DNA from 3 places in the Hahella aquimaris genome. Region 1 is predicted to be linked to each of the others. Evidence: riboswitches for the same ligand, from Rfam matches in the RefSeq annotation. Region 1 holds a riboswitch; each other region holds the start of a gene.
What was found. Region 1 has a riboswitch for cobalamin ahead of O5O45_RS25895 (ribonucleoside-diphosphate reductase subunit alpha). Riboswitches for the same ligand answer to the same signal wherever they lie in the genome.
Positions count from the first base shown of each region.

Region 2: linked by a shared signal. The riboswitch ahead of O5O45_RS21425 (TonB-dependent receptor plug domain-containing protein) and the one ahead of O5O45_RS25895 (ribonucleoside-diphosphate reductase subunit alpha) in region 1 are both predicted to bind cobalamin.
Region 3: linked by a shared signal. The riboswitch ahead of O5O45_RS26770 (ABC transporter substrate-binding protein) and the one ahead of O5O45_RS25895 (ribonucleoside-diphosphate reductase subunit alpha) in region 1 are both predicted to bind cobalamin.

Region 1 is NZ_CP132203.1:5,863,315-5,867,524, reverse strand. Features, by position in the region: gene O5O45_RS25895 (ribonucleoside-diphosphate reductase subunit alpha) at 1-2,360, opposite strand, end outside; cobalamin riboswitch at 2,486-2,708, opposite strand; gene O5O45_RS25890 (hypothetical protein) at 2,786-3,085, opposite strand; gene O5O45_RS25885 (pilin) at 3,331-4,210, shown strand, end outside.
Region 2 is NZ_CP132203.1:4,859,401-4,863,610, forward strand. Features, by position in the region: gene O5O45_RS21420 (NHL repeat-containing protein) at 1-248, opposite strand, end outside; gene O5O45_RS21425 (TonB-dependent receptor plug domain-containing protein) at 280-2,226, opposite strand; cobalamin riboswitch at 2,338-2,534, opposite strand; gene O5O45_RS21430 (DUF3012 domain-containing protein) at 2,680-2,868, opposite strand; gene O5O45_RS21435 (hypothetical protein) at 3,015-3,401, opposite strand; gene O5O45_RS21440 (phospholipase D-like domain-containing protein) at 3,620-4,210, shown strand, end outside.
Region 3 is NZ_CP132203.1:6,044,274-6,048,483, reverse strand. Features, by position in the region: gene O5O45_RS26780 (ABC transporter ATP-binding protein) at 1-382, opposite strand, end outside; gene O5O45_RS26775 (FecCD family ABC transporter permease) at 379-1,350, opposite strand; gene O5O45_RS26770 (ABC transporter substrate-binding protein) at 1,340-2,221, opposite strand; cobalamin riboswitch at 2,300-2,574, opposite strand; gene O5O45_RS26765 (hypothetical protein) at 2,681-3,286, shown strand; gene O5O45_RS26760 (aminotransferase-like domain-containing protein) at 3,293-4,210, opposite strand, start outside.

The DNA of each region.
Region 1 (4,210 bases):
TACGTCGGTTCGATGGACTGGGAAACGCCGACAATATTGGAAATCGTCGCTGTAGGCGCGATCGCCATGACATTGGAGTTACGCATGCCCTGCTTTTTCACCAGTTCACGCACCGGCGCCCAGTCCAGGCTGTGGCCGCGATCCAGCGTGCAAAACTCCGCGCCGCGTTCCTGCTCCAGACGATCCAGAGAATCGATAGGCAGAACGCCCTGATCCCACAAGGAGCCTTCATAGGTTTCGTAGCGGCCGCGTTCTTTCGCCAGATTGGAGGAAGCAGTGATCGCGAAATAACTGATCAGCTCCATGGATTGATCGGCGAAGCGCACCGCTTCGACGCTGCTGTATGGCAGGCCAAGCTTGTACAGCGCATCCTGGAAGCCCATCAGGCCCATACCCACGGGACGATGACGCAGGTTGGCGTTGCGCGCCTGGGGAACCGCGTAGTAGTTGATGTCGATGACGTTATCCAGCATGCGCACCGCCGTATACACGGTGTTGCGCAGACGGTCGTGGTCGATTTCGCCATTGCGAATGTGGTTGACCAGGTTGACCGAGCCCAGGTTACACACCGCGATTTCGTCCTGACTGGTGTTCAGCGTGATCTCCGTACACAGGTTGGAGGAGTGCACCACGCCAACATGTTGCTGCGGCGAACGCAGGTTGCAGGGATCTTTGAAAGTCACCCAGGGGTGGCCGGTTTCGAACAACATGGAGAGCATCTTGCGCCACAGGTTCTGCGCAGGCACTTTCTTGAACAGGGTGATTTCACCGGATTCCACCAGGGATTCGTAGTGGGTATAGCGCACTTCAAAAGCCGAGCCGTACAAATCGTGCAGATCAGGCGCGTCGCTGGGTGAGAACAGGGTCCACTCCTTATCCTCGAACACCCGCTTCATGAACAGGTCTGGAATCCAGTTGGCGGAGTTCATGTCATGGGTGCGGCGGCGTTCATCGCCGGTGTTTTTGCGCAGTTCCAGGAACTCTTCGATATCCAGGTGCCAGGACTCCAGATAAGCGCATACCGCGCCTTTACGTTTGCCCCCCTGATTCACCGCCACCGCCGTGTCGTTGACCACCTTCAGGAACGGCACCACGCCCTGGGATTTACCATTAGTGCCTTTGATATGGGAGCCCAGAGAACGCACCGGCGTCCAGTCATTACCCAGACCGCCCGCCCATTTGGACAGCAGCGCATTGTCCTTGATCGCGCCGTAGATGCCTTCAAGATCGTCCGGCACTGTGGTGAGGTAGCAGGACGACAACTGCGGACGATTGGTCCCCGCGTTGAACAGCGTCGGCGTAGAGCACATGTAATCGAAGGAGGACAACAGGTTGTAGAACTCAATCGCACGCGCATTGGGATCGTCTTCCTGCACCGACAATCCCATGGCGACGCGCATGAAAAACGCCTGCGGCAATTCCAGGCGAGTCTCGCGCCAGTGAATGAAGTAGCGATCGTAAAGAGTCTGTAGCCCCAGGTAGGTGAATTGGCGATCACGCTCAGGCTTAAGCGCAGCGCCCAGTCGTTCCAGATCGAACTGCAGCAGATTTGGCGACAGCAGTTCATGTTCCACGCAGCGTTCGATAATGGCGCGGAACGCGGTCGGATACAGTTCCGCCATTTCACTTTCCGTGGCGGACGCGGCGATATTGAGATAGCTCAGCGATTCTTCGCGCAGGCCGTCCAACAGCAGACGGGCGCACACATAGGAGTAGTTGGGCTCTTCTTCGATCAGCGGACGCGCCGCCATGACCAACGCGGCGTTGACGTCTTTATGTTTGACGCCGTTGTACAGGTTTTTCAATGCGCCCTGTAGTACTTTGTCCCCACTGACGCCATCCAGATCGGCGCAGGCGTCACTGATCACCGTACGCAGACGCCCCATGTTCAGCGGCGCTTCCGTCCCGTCGGCGAACTTCACATTGATATCGGGATGGGTCTCCCCCGCCTGCTCGCTTGGCGCAGGCGCACGCTGACGGGCATGCTCTTCACGATACAGCACATAGGCGCGCGCCACTTTATGGAAGCCGCCGCGCATCAGGCCCAATTCCACCAGATCCTGAATTTCTTCGATATGCACCGAGCCGCCTTCCGGGCTGCGGCGACGCAGGCGAGCCACGATGTCCTTAACCAGTTTTTCTACGGAGTCCCGTACACGGGGCGAGCCGGATGCGGACTGTCCTTCCACCGCCAAAAACGCCTTGGTCACCGCCATGGCGATTTTGCGGTCGTCGAAGGGCGCCGCCTGACCGGTGCGTTTGATCACCTGCAGCAAGGCGTTATTAGTACGTGACTCGGATGAAACAGATGGGGAGCTGGAGGCGCGCGCCTCGCTGGGGGACGAAAAACTGCCGGTCATGGGATTGTCCTCTATCGCGTGTTCTGGCCGAACCTCCGCGAACCGGGACATAAAGCGACGCACAGACAGGACGAAAATCGCCTCGCATAGAGCGGCGCTTTATCATTACCCTGAGTCGCGAAGGCATGAATAACTTCAGCATGGCAGGTCTTCGGACTCGGGGGCGTTTACACGTTTTTGCGAACCTACGGCGACCGCTTCCCATCCTCTTTCAGGACAGTGCGTGGGCGTTTCCGCCCGCGTCGCTTTCGTTCCCCCACACCGCTGCGCGTCAGTACCGGACTCTCACCGGATTCCCTCTTAGCACAACCTGTGAACAGGCGTGAACCATAGCTGAAGCACAATATATGGTTTTGAATATTAAAAGTAAATACTAGATATAGATGAAAGGAGATGCTACGCGGCCATAGCCGCATTAGAGAAAATCAGGCCAAAACGACGGCGAATAAGAACTTTTTCAGTAGCGCCTGGACGCCTAATCCTATGAGCGTAAGAATAAAGATCTCTGAATAGGCATCCGCTTTGGTGATTAACTTCAACGCCACCAAATAAAACCCAAGTGCGAGAAGAAAACCAGGAAGCCCATAGACAAAGTGTACAATCAAAACCGCCGCAAGAACGATCAAGAACGCCTCAATAAACCCAAGCGAAACTTTTAGCAGTTTAGCTGCGGCGAAGAGACACGCACTCTCGATCAAGACGCCAATGATTAGATTCAAATCCATGAGAATTTCCAAAAGGCGGCCATTCTAAACAGTAAACCGGCGCAGTCAATACCGCTAAACCACACTGATATCCCTAACGGCGACATTCACATACCCACAGTTTTCATGGCGACCTAACAGGCGAAGTTTGCCCAACCTCATTGTCATCCCAAAAAATAAGCGGGTAATTACCTGAATCAAAAGTAGTTCAGGATGCAAATCAGCTAAACTGCTAATAATTTTCTTCTTCGCATTAAGGACTGGCTTTGCCTGAACGCCGACGCTTTTTCAAAGAAAAACTGACGCCCTATTTTGCGCCGCCCATGTGGCTGCACTGTCTTTTGTATGTGTTAACGCTGGGCGCATACGAACTGTTCTGGCATTACATGAACTGGCGCAAGTATCGGCTTATATCGGGCGACCCTGTCTGGCCGCCGCTGCGTGGACTGTTCTTTTACTTTTTTATTCCCTCTCTGGTTGGTAATCTCGCGCGCAGTTCCTCCCTGGCGGGCCGTTCTGATCCTTTGCTCGGCCCGTGGACCAGCGCGCTTTATATTGCGGCGGTGATAACGGCCTCAACGCTTGCGGAAGCATTGCATCCTCTCTTTATTCTGTCCGCCTTTCCTTTTCTGACCTATTTGAACTGGCGGGCAAGGTGGGTCAATCAGCAGTTCATAACCGCTCCAACTCAGTCGGGAGCCGACGTCTCTGCGCTCAACGCAGGCCCGCCGCCGAAATTTGATGGCGACCTCCTCGTTTTAAGACCGTCTTATCAGGCTGTCGGAAGCTTTCGCTGGCTGGAGATCCTTACCTGTATCGCCGTGATTTGCATCGCTTTGACTTTCGCATTGGACGCCGGGCGCCACGCGACGATTAAAGCCCGCCTGACCGAGGCCTTAGGTTTATTGGGGGGTGTCAGAGTGGACATGGCGGAAAAATACGCCTTTTCCGGCGTCTGGCCAGAGAGAGAAGAACTGCATGCGCTGAGTAACGTCGAGGCGGTCTACTTTCAGTCAACTGAGCTTGATTCGAGCGGAGCCTTGCACTTTACCCTTTTCCCCATCAACGCCGGGGAACCCAAGGTCATCAGCTTTCGACCGGTCGTCAGCAATCCCGATGGCGCATTGCGCACCCTGGGTTGGACAT
Region 2 (4,210 bases), 1.0 Mb from region 1:
GCCGCTACAGACATATCTGACTTGTTGGAGCTGGCATACCCCTCTACAACATCGTATGGCGCTTCAGCAGATGCAATTGAGACTTCACTCGATGAATAGTCATTCGCCACACCAGCGATAACCGCAACCCACTCCGAATTAGGCGTTGTTCCGCCATTACCGCTGTCACCGCCGCCACAACCCGCCATCGTCGCAAACGCCAGGGTTAAACCCGCCCATCTCAACGTTGTTGCTATACTCTGTTGCATGCCCGCGTCCTCTTAGTTATTAAACAAGAAACTAAAATAAATGCTGTAAAGTCACAAAATAGTGACGTCCGGGAGAGGGGAAACCGTTAAAGGCTTCAACGACCTCATCGGTCACATTGTTTGCGCTGACTTCAACGGTCGTTTCGCCATCGGACCAGCGACCCACTACATCGACAATGTTTTGATCTTCCACTTCCGTTTCCTGGGCGCTGTCGTAATACGCCCCGGATTCATGGCGATATTCGACAGACGTGGTGATACGACCGATATTCCAGGCGGCGGATAAAAAGTGGGAATAGGTGTAAGCGCCCGCCAGTTGCTTGCCGTGCAGGTCACGGGCGTCTGACAGGTTTTCTGTGTCCTGGGCGGTGCTTCTGGCGATAAACGTCCAGGCGGGAACAGGTCGATACATGGCGTCCACTTCCACTCCGCTAACCCTTGCTTTGCCGACATTCTCAAAGCGGCCGACTCCCCTTGAGTCATAAGAGGGGACGATAGCATCTTTTAAATCCCGATAGAAATAGGCTGCAGATACACTAAAACTATCTACGCCCACTTCAAATCCGATGTCGCCGTTCAATGCTGTTTCCGGTTGCAACTCACTATTACCAATGAAGAATCCTCTATCGCCGAACTTCTCCGCTAACTGAGGGAACCTCACATCTCGGGAAGCATTCGTTTTTAGAGACAGCCAATCTGTCAGACGATAGCGAACGCCAGCCTGCAAAGAGTGATATTGAGCGGAATCGGTGGCTTCCTCGGTGCGCCCGCTCAAAGACGCAGCAGGGGTTTCGTCTTTAAGGAAATACTGGCGTGCGCTAAGACGCACCAGCCAAATGTCTTCCACATCCGCCCACTCATCCTGAACGCCCAATAGATAGGTCATGCGCTCAAACTCCTGCTTCTGGCTGCGCCCAGTCAGATCTTCTTCTTGGTAAGTTTCCCGGCGCGCTTCCAACGTAGCGGAGAGCAGATGCAAGCCGATTGAATAGGAGCCATATAACTCGGCGCCGACCACATCTGTGTCAGCGCGCGTTTTCTGCACGCCCAGGCCGATTCGGCTTTGACTGTCGTCATAACGCTCTTCTTGGGTGGACCAGAAAATACGCCCCGAATAATTTTCCTGCGCATTTCTGGCGAAGCTCAGTTTGCTCTGCAGACGAGTGAAATCAGTATCCAGGCTAGTCCGCGTACTCTCCAGGTTGGCGATATCGGGCAAATGCTGGTCTTTATTAAAGTGCTGCGCCATCAGTTGCAAGTCCGTGCGATCCGAGAGGCTGCGCTCCGCCATCAGCATGCCGTTGAACTGACTGAAGTCTGCGTTGCGACGGCGCTCCACGCGATCATCGTAGGGATTAAATTCAGTCTGGTTATCGTTCAGCATCTCGAAGTCGTTATCACTGCCGAGATAATCAAGGGACGCGAGGTAGTTGGTTTCGCCCACACTATCGGCGAAGGTAAGCGCCCCTTTGCGACTGTTGAATGAGCCATATCCAAGACTCAATTGCCTGAGGGGCTTGCTGAAGCGCAGGGACTTGATATTAATAGCGCCGCCAACGCCAGAGTAGCCCAGCTGAATCGGCGTCGCGCCCTTATAAATTTCAATCTGTTCAATACCGCTCAGCAGTATCTGACTCAAGTCCACCGAGCCGCCAGTCGCGTCGTTCAGCAATACCCCATCAAGATAAACGTTCACCTGCTTACTGGTAGAGCCACGCAGATAAACGGCGGAGTATGATCCCAGTCCACCGCTCTGCCGTACTTGAACGCCGGTTTCATTTTTCAGCACGTCTGCGACGGTCGCGACTTTCGAGTCGAATTGCTCGCGCTTGATCACCTTCACAAAGCCAGTTTGATACTCCGCGTCAATCTCATCCGCAGATGGAGCCTTGGCTTCGACGACAACAGGCTCCAACTCTTCCGCGCGAACGGCGGTCAGTTGTGAGCCAACTAAAAGCAAAAGGGTTACAAGCCTCATAATGTTCCGAAAGAGTAGCGCCAGTGGATGCAATTGTTACGCAGCGAATACAAGCACAGAGGGAAAGGAGTCGAGTCAGACGAATCCCGGCAAAGCCCTCCGCTAAGCCACGCGATCAGCAGGCGTCAGGCCGGTCTCCGGGCTTATGAGTGGCGAGGCCGGCGACAACGTCTTCCCGCGAATACGCAGTGACAGGGAGTTGTCGTTTGACTCATTTACCGTTGCGGGGGCAGCGTCGGATTTAAACCGACTTCCCGTTTCATCCCTTGAACGAATGTTCTCAGGACACCTGATGCAATGGGGGCGTAAGCTAAATGGCCGCCCCAGCAAAGTCAAGGCGCGCAAAGCGCCTCGCTGAAATCACAGGCCCCGCAGTGGCGGCAACCTGTTGATAACTATCTAAATGTGAAGAGCATCTCGTTTATCCCAACGTTTCAACCTGGGACTGCTCGCTTAGCTGTCAGAGCGGAACAGGCAGTGTTTAGCGTAATCCGTCGCCTCATTGGCCGTCCAGTCGCCCTTCGGCTTGGTCGCCATATCCTCACACCAGTCCTTGCTTCCCACCTCCGGAGAACAGCCAGCCAAAGCGCCCAAGCTCAACCCCACCACCAATAGCCAAGAAGATACGCGTTTAATCGCCATAGGAAATCCTGAATAACAAGTCATCAATTCATCTTTAGCGAGCAAGTATACAGGAGAGAGATAGAAATTGGAGTGACTGCCGGCCCCTAGCTGTCGACCTCTCTGAAGATATGGGTCACCAGCACAAACAACGCTAAAACAGTGTATTAAGGACATGCTTCAGATGCGTGCGCGTAAAGTGAAACATTCAACCACACCCCTGAATATGTTGTTCCACAATCCCGATATCCCATGCTTTCAATAAAGTAGACTACCGACATTTCCATCCACCAACCTATAAAAAGCAAGCATAATAAGGCAGCAAAAATAATTCCTCCCTGCGCTTTTTTAAAGAATGCCGAATCTAATCTCCGGTCGATCACTCCTGTGATAGTGATAACCGTGACGACAAGCGGCAGTAGCAGGTAACGCACGCCGCCCTTAACCTCAATTGCGCTAACCCCATTGGCTGCCGCCTGCTGTTCTGAATAAACGATAGATATGAAGTGAAAGACGAAAACGGCCGTCAGCAGTTGTAAAAGAACAATAAGCAAAATTTTGCCGTACCTAGACTTTATCACTGGTAACTCACACTGCCCGAACAAAAGGCTTACAATTCATAATACTCACCGTACAAATGCAACATTTGTTTTTGCTCGACGGGAAATTTCCAAACTAGCCTCCATCTCCCTCGACGACGCCTGTCACTATTTCGATTTGCGACTCAAAAAGTTACTCTTTTCCGAGTTTCGAAGTAAAAGGCGTAAGCACAATGCAACTGGACCAACTAACTTTCTTCCTCCAACAAACCCTCACGGATGAAAGGTTCGATAATGCTGAGAAACAGGCGTTGCTGGCGATGCTTGAGACTTTACAGCCGGATCAGGTGCGTTTCATGCGTAATCGCGCCTTTGAATTAACCCGTCCGTTGATCGTCAATGGAGGCGATGGGGCGCTCAGAGCATTGAAGTGGCTGGAGCGGGTGATCAAGGCCCTGGACTCGGGGGAGGATGAGAGCAATTTAACGCGGGCTTACTTCAGCCCAGGAGAGCAATGTCGTCGTGCAATCATCGAGCGCATACGTCATGCTCAAAGCAGTTTGCAGATCTGCGTTTTCACCATTTCTGACGACAAAATCGCGGACGAAATTATTAACGCCCATAAAAGGGGGCTAAAAATCCGCATCATTACGGACAATGACAAGTCCTTCGATCGCGGCAGCGACATCAATCGATTTAAAGAAGCCGGCATTTCTGTGAAGATGGACGATGAACCCCACCATATGCACCATAAATTCGCTTTGATCGATGACAGCGTGCTGATTCACGGCAGCTTTAACTGGACTCGCAGCGCCAGCACTTAT
Region 3 (4,210 bases), 180 kb from region 1:
GCATGGCGTTCTGAATCAGGGCCTGATCCTGCGCGCTTAATCTGCTGCGATGGGTCTGCGCTGGAAACCGCCCTAGACCGACCAGGGTTTCCACACTCAGAGGCCAGTGACAGTCGGTGTCCTGATCCAGATAAGAGATATGCTGCGCCCGCTGTTTTGGCGCCATCTCACACAGGTCCAGACCTTGCAGTCGCATCGCGCCGGATAACTTGGGGATCAGACCGACGATGGTTTTCAACAGGGTGGACTTGCCAGCGCCGTTACTGCCCAGTATCGCCGTGAGTTGTCCGGATGGCAGACGGAAGCTGACATCGGATAAAACCGGGGCGCCGGGATAACCCACTTGCAATCCGCTGAGTTCCAGACTCAACGCCTCGCTCATACTAGCGCCTCCGCCTTGCGCAGGTGGCGCAGCAGCCAGAGGAAGAACGGCCCGCCCAACAATGCCGTAATGACGCCAACGCGCAGCTCCGGCCCCGGTGGCAGACAGCGTACGGAGATATCGGTCAGCAACATCAGGCTGGCGCCCGCCAGGGCGCTGGGAACCAGCAATCGCCCAGGCCGCCACTCGGTAAACGGCCGCAGCATGTGAGGCACCACCAGCCCCACGAAACCAATCACGCCGCTCACCGCCACGCTGGCCCCGACCGCCAGCGCCACGCCCAGGCCCGCCACCCATTGCACTTTCTGCAGACGCACGCCCATGGAGCGAGCGGTATTCTCCCCCAGCGACAGGACATCCAGGGAACGCGACACGCTGAACAGCAACGCAATGCCCAACAGTGCGGGCGGGGCCGCCAGATAAAAGTGCTGCAGGGTGCGATGTTCAAATGACCCCATCAGCCAGAACAGAATGTCCTGCACCGCGAAAGGATTCGGCGCCATATTCAAGGCCAGCGCCGTCAGCGCCGAGCTGAAGGAGTTAATCGCTGCGCCGGCGAGGATGATCATCACAATGCCCGCTTCCGACCCGACGATCGCCACCAGCGCCAGCAATCCCAACATGGCGCCGATAATGCCCGCCACAGGCGTAAACAGGCCACTGGCGGAAAAACCAAAGTAGATGGCGCACACCGAACTCAGCGCCGCCGTGGAGGAAACCCCCAGTACGCCAGCGTCCGCCAACGGGTTGCGTAACAATCCCTGCAACACAGCGCCGGACAACGCCAATACAGTTCCACATAGCAGCGCCAGCAGTGTCCGCGGCAAACGGATTTCCCATAAAATCAATTGAGTTTCCAGATCCCACCCCGGCCAGCTCACCCCGGTCACCCGACCGGTGCACAAAGACAGACCTATCAAAAAGACCAGCGCCACGCTCAGAATCAGCAGCAAACGGTTATAAGTCATTCGCAGTCTCCGCCCCAGGCGCTTTGCGCTCTTGCGCCAAGATATGCTCCGCCACCTTCTGGGCCGCCAGGGTCATGGCGGGGGTTCCGCAGGAGAGCCAGTCGGCGGGGATATACAGCGGTTTAAAACGGGCAGGACGGCGCTGCAGCAACGGATGCTCCACCCAGGTGGTGGCCAGCGCCTCGCTGTCATAGCTGTTGCTTATCATCAACAGCAAATCCGGTCGCCAGCGCACCAAGGTCTCCAGATCCACTTGTCCCCAGCCTTGCACGCCTTGCTCGCTCGCCACGTTAATCACGCCGATAGCGTCCAGAAAGGCATCCTGGAAATTACCCTCGCCAGCGATCCAGCCATTGGCGTTCAGGATCAGCGCCCTGACTTGCTTGTCCGCTATCCGCCCATGAATCTCGGCGAAATATTTCCGCAACCCGCTGACGATCGCCGCCGCTTGTTCGGGTTTGCGCACTGCTTCGCCCACTAGCTTCCAGCTTGCCTCCAGATCATCAAGGGATTGCGGCAACGGGATCTCCACCCAACGCATATTGAACTTCCGCACCAACGGCTTGAGCGAGGATGCGCCATACTGGCCCGCCATCACGATATCCGGCCGGAGTTTCAGCACCTGCTCGATAAAACCAAAGTTGGCGGGAATGTCACGCAAGGTCGGTGCAATTTCCAGCTCAGAGGGCTGATGGCTGAGCCAGGTGACCGACACCAGATTTTCCGGGGCGAGATACCCCATCATTTGGTCAACGCACTGATTGACCGACATGACCGTGGGCTCAGCCGCGCGCGCATCGCCCGCTTTGACGGAAAGTGTGAAAGTAAGCGCTGATAGCAATCCCAGGGCCCGAAAAGCCTTAACCAACATGCAGATGCCGCCTTGAATCGATGCGAGGTGCGAATCCGGCGTAAATTCCCCGTTTACGGTCGGATAAAACAGGCTCCGAATGGGAGTCGAACAATGGCAGGTCTCCTGGCTTGCGTTTCACAGTCCTGCCCCGCCTTCCCGAACTGGAGACAGTCTCCACTCAGTGGCCTTTGATAACGTCGCGATAAGGAGGGGCGGCGTTATCCGGGACGAACTCTTCGCTCACAGTTGCGGGGACAGCTCCGGCTGATCGGACGCGCATAAAGTGGCGCCCACCGGATTCCCATTTAATCCTGCTCTTATCGAAAGTGATCGAGTTTTGAGCAACTGGAACCATTGCGGCCCACATTATCATGAATTGGTCATTTTAAGTCCAGAAAGCCAAAGAGGGGCTCTGGACCTGTCTGCAAGATTGTGTCAGTTTTACGCTCCCGTAATTACCGACAAGAATAAGACTGTATGACCGACGCGCCCTTGTCCCGCCATGGACTCATTCTGAAACGTCTGCTGTTCCTCGTGTTTATGTATGCAGGATTGGCCTATGGCTTGAGCCTGTTGGAATACACCGTCTTCAATCTGACCGGTTGGTCCCCGGTGAGCATCGAACGCAGTGTCGAATTGCACAGCCGGGAAGAGGTGAAAAAGGAGTTCGACCTTTGCGGCGGCCCGTTATTCGCCGCCAACGCCGTAGTCAGTGACCAGGAAGGCAATCGCCTGCTCGCCCGTTGCGGACGCTTCTGGCCTTTCTATCGCTACACCATTGAAGCCACCGCCCACCCATTGCTGCCGGGCTCTTTTATCCTGTATCCGGACGAAGCGACCGAGGCTGCAAAGGCGCGAGAGAATTTCATCATCAATATGCAGGTGGTCAACGGCGGCTTCGCCTTGGTGGCTTTGTTTGTGATTGGCTTGAGTTGTTTCGCCGGCTATCGCTTTCTTATCAAGAAGGACGAAGAAGCCGGCTACAAGACTGCTTTTCACGGCTTTATCAGCAGCTTTCTGATGCTAGCCTGTTATAGCGGCGTCATGTTCTTCATTGACCCCACTTTCAGCTTCGGCTGGTAATCCCGCTTAGCCTGCGCGCAGCCAAACGCCCAACTGGCGGATCGCTTCTTCCGCCTCCGCCGTCCAGGGCGCCGCGCAATTAAGCCGCAGGCAGTGTCTGTACTTGTCGCCACTGCCGCTGAACAGGGTTCCTGGCGCGATGCTCACGCCGGCGGCCAACGCTTTGCGATACAGCGCGACCGTATCGCAGTCCTCCTCCAGCTCCACCCACAGCACAAAACCACCCGTCGGTTGCGACACCCGCACGCCAGCGGGAAAATACCGCAACACCGCCGTCGTCATGCGTTCCACATGCACTGAGAACTCATGCCGCATACGTCGCAGATGGCGATCGAAATCCGCCTGCGCCAGATAATGCGCCACCGCCATCTGCGGCAAGCTCGGGCAGGCCAACGTGCTGGCGAACTTCAGGTAGCCGACCCGCGTCCGCCAGCGCCCCGGCGCCATCCACCCCACCCGCAAACCTGGGGCGATTGATTTGGAAAACGACGAACAGTAAAGCACGCCCCCGGCGCGATCATAGCTTTTCGCTGCTCGCGGCCGTAGGCCGGAAAAGCCTAACTCGCCGTAGATATCGTTCTCGATCAAGGGCGCGCTGCGGGCTTCCAACAAGCGCACCAGTTGCTCCTTGCGCTCATCCGGCATCAAACACCCCAGGGGATTGCTGAAGTTGGGCATGGCCACGCAGGCCTTGACCGGCCATTGCTCCAAGGCCAGTTGCAGCGCCTCCAGGCTGAGTCCGCTTTTCGGGTCAACGGGAATTTCCAGCGCCTTTAGTCCCAAGGCATCAATGACCTGCAGCAATCCAAAGTAAGTGGGCGATTCCACCGCCACCACATCTCCCGGCTGCGTCACCGCCCTCAGCGCCAGAGTCAGCGCCTCATGACATCCGTTGGTGATGAGAATGTCGTCCGGCTCCAGATC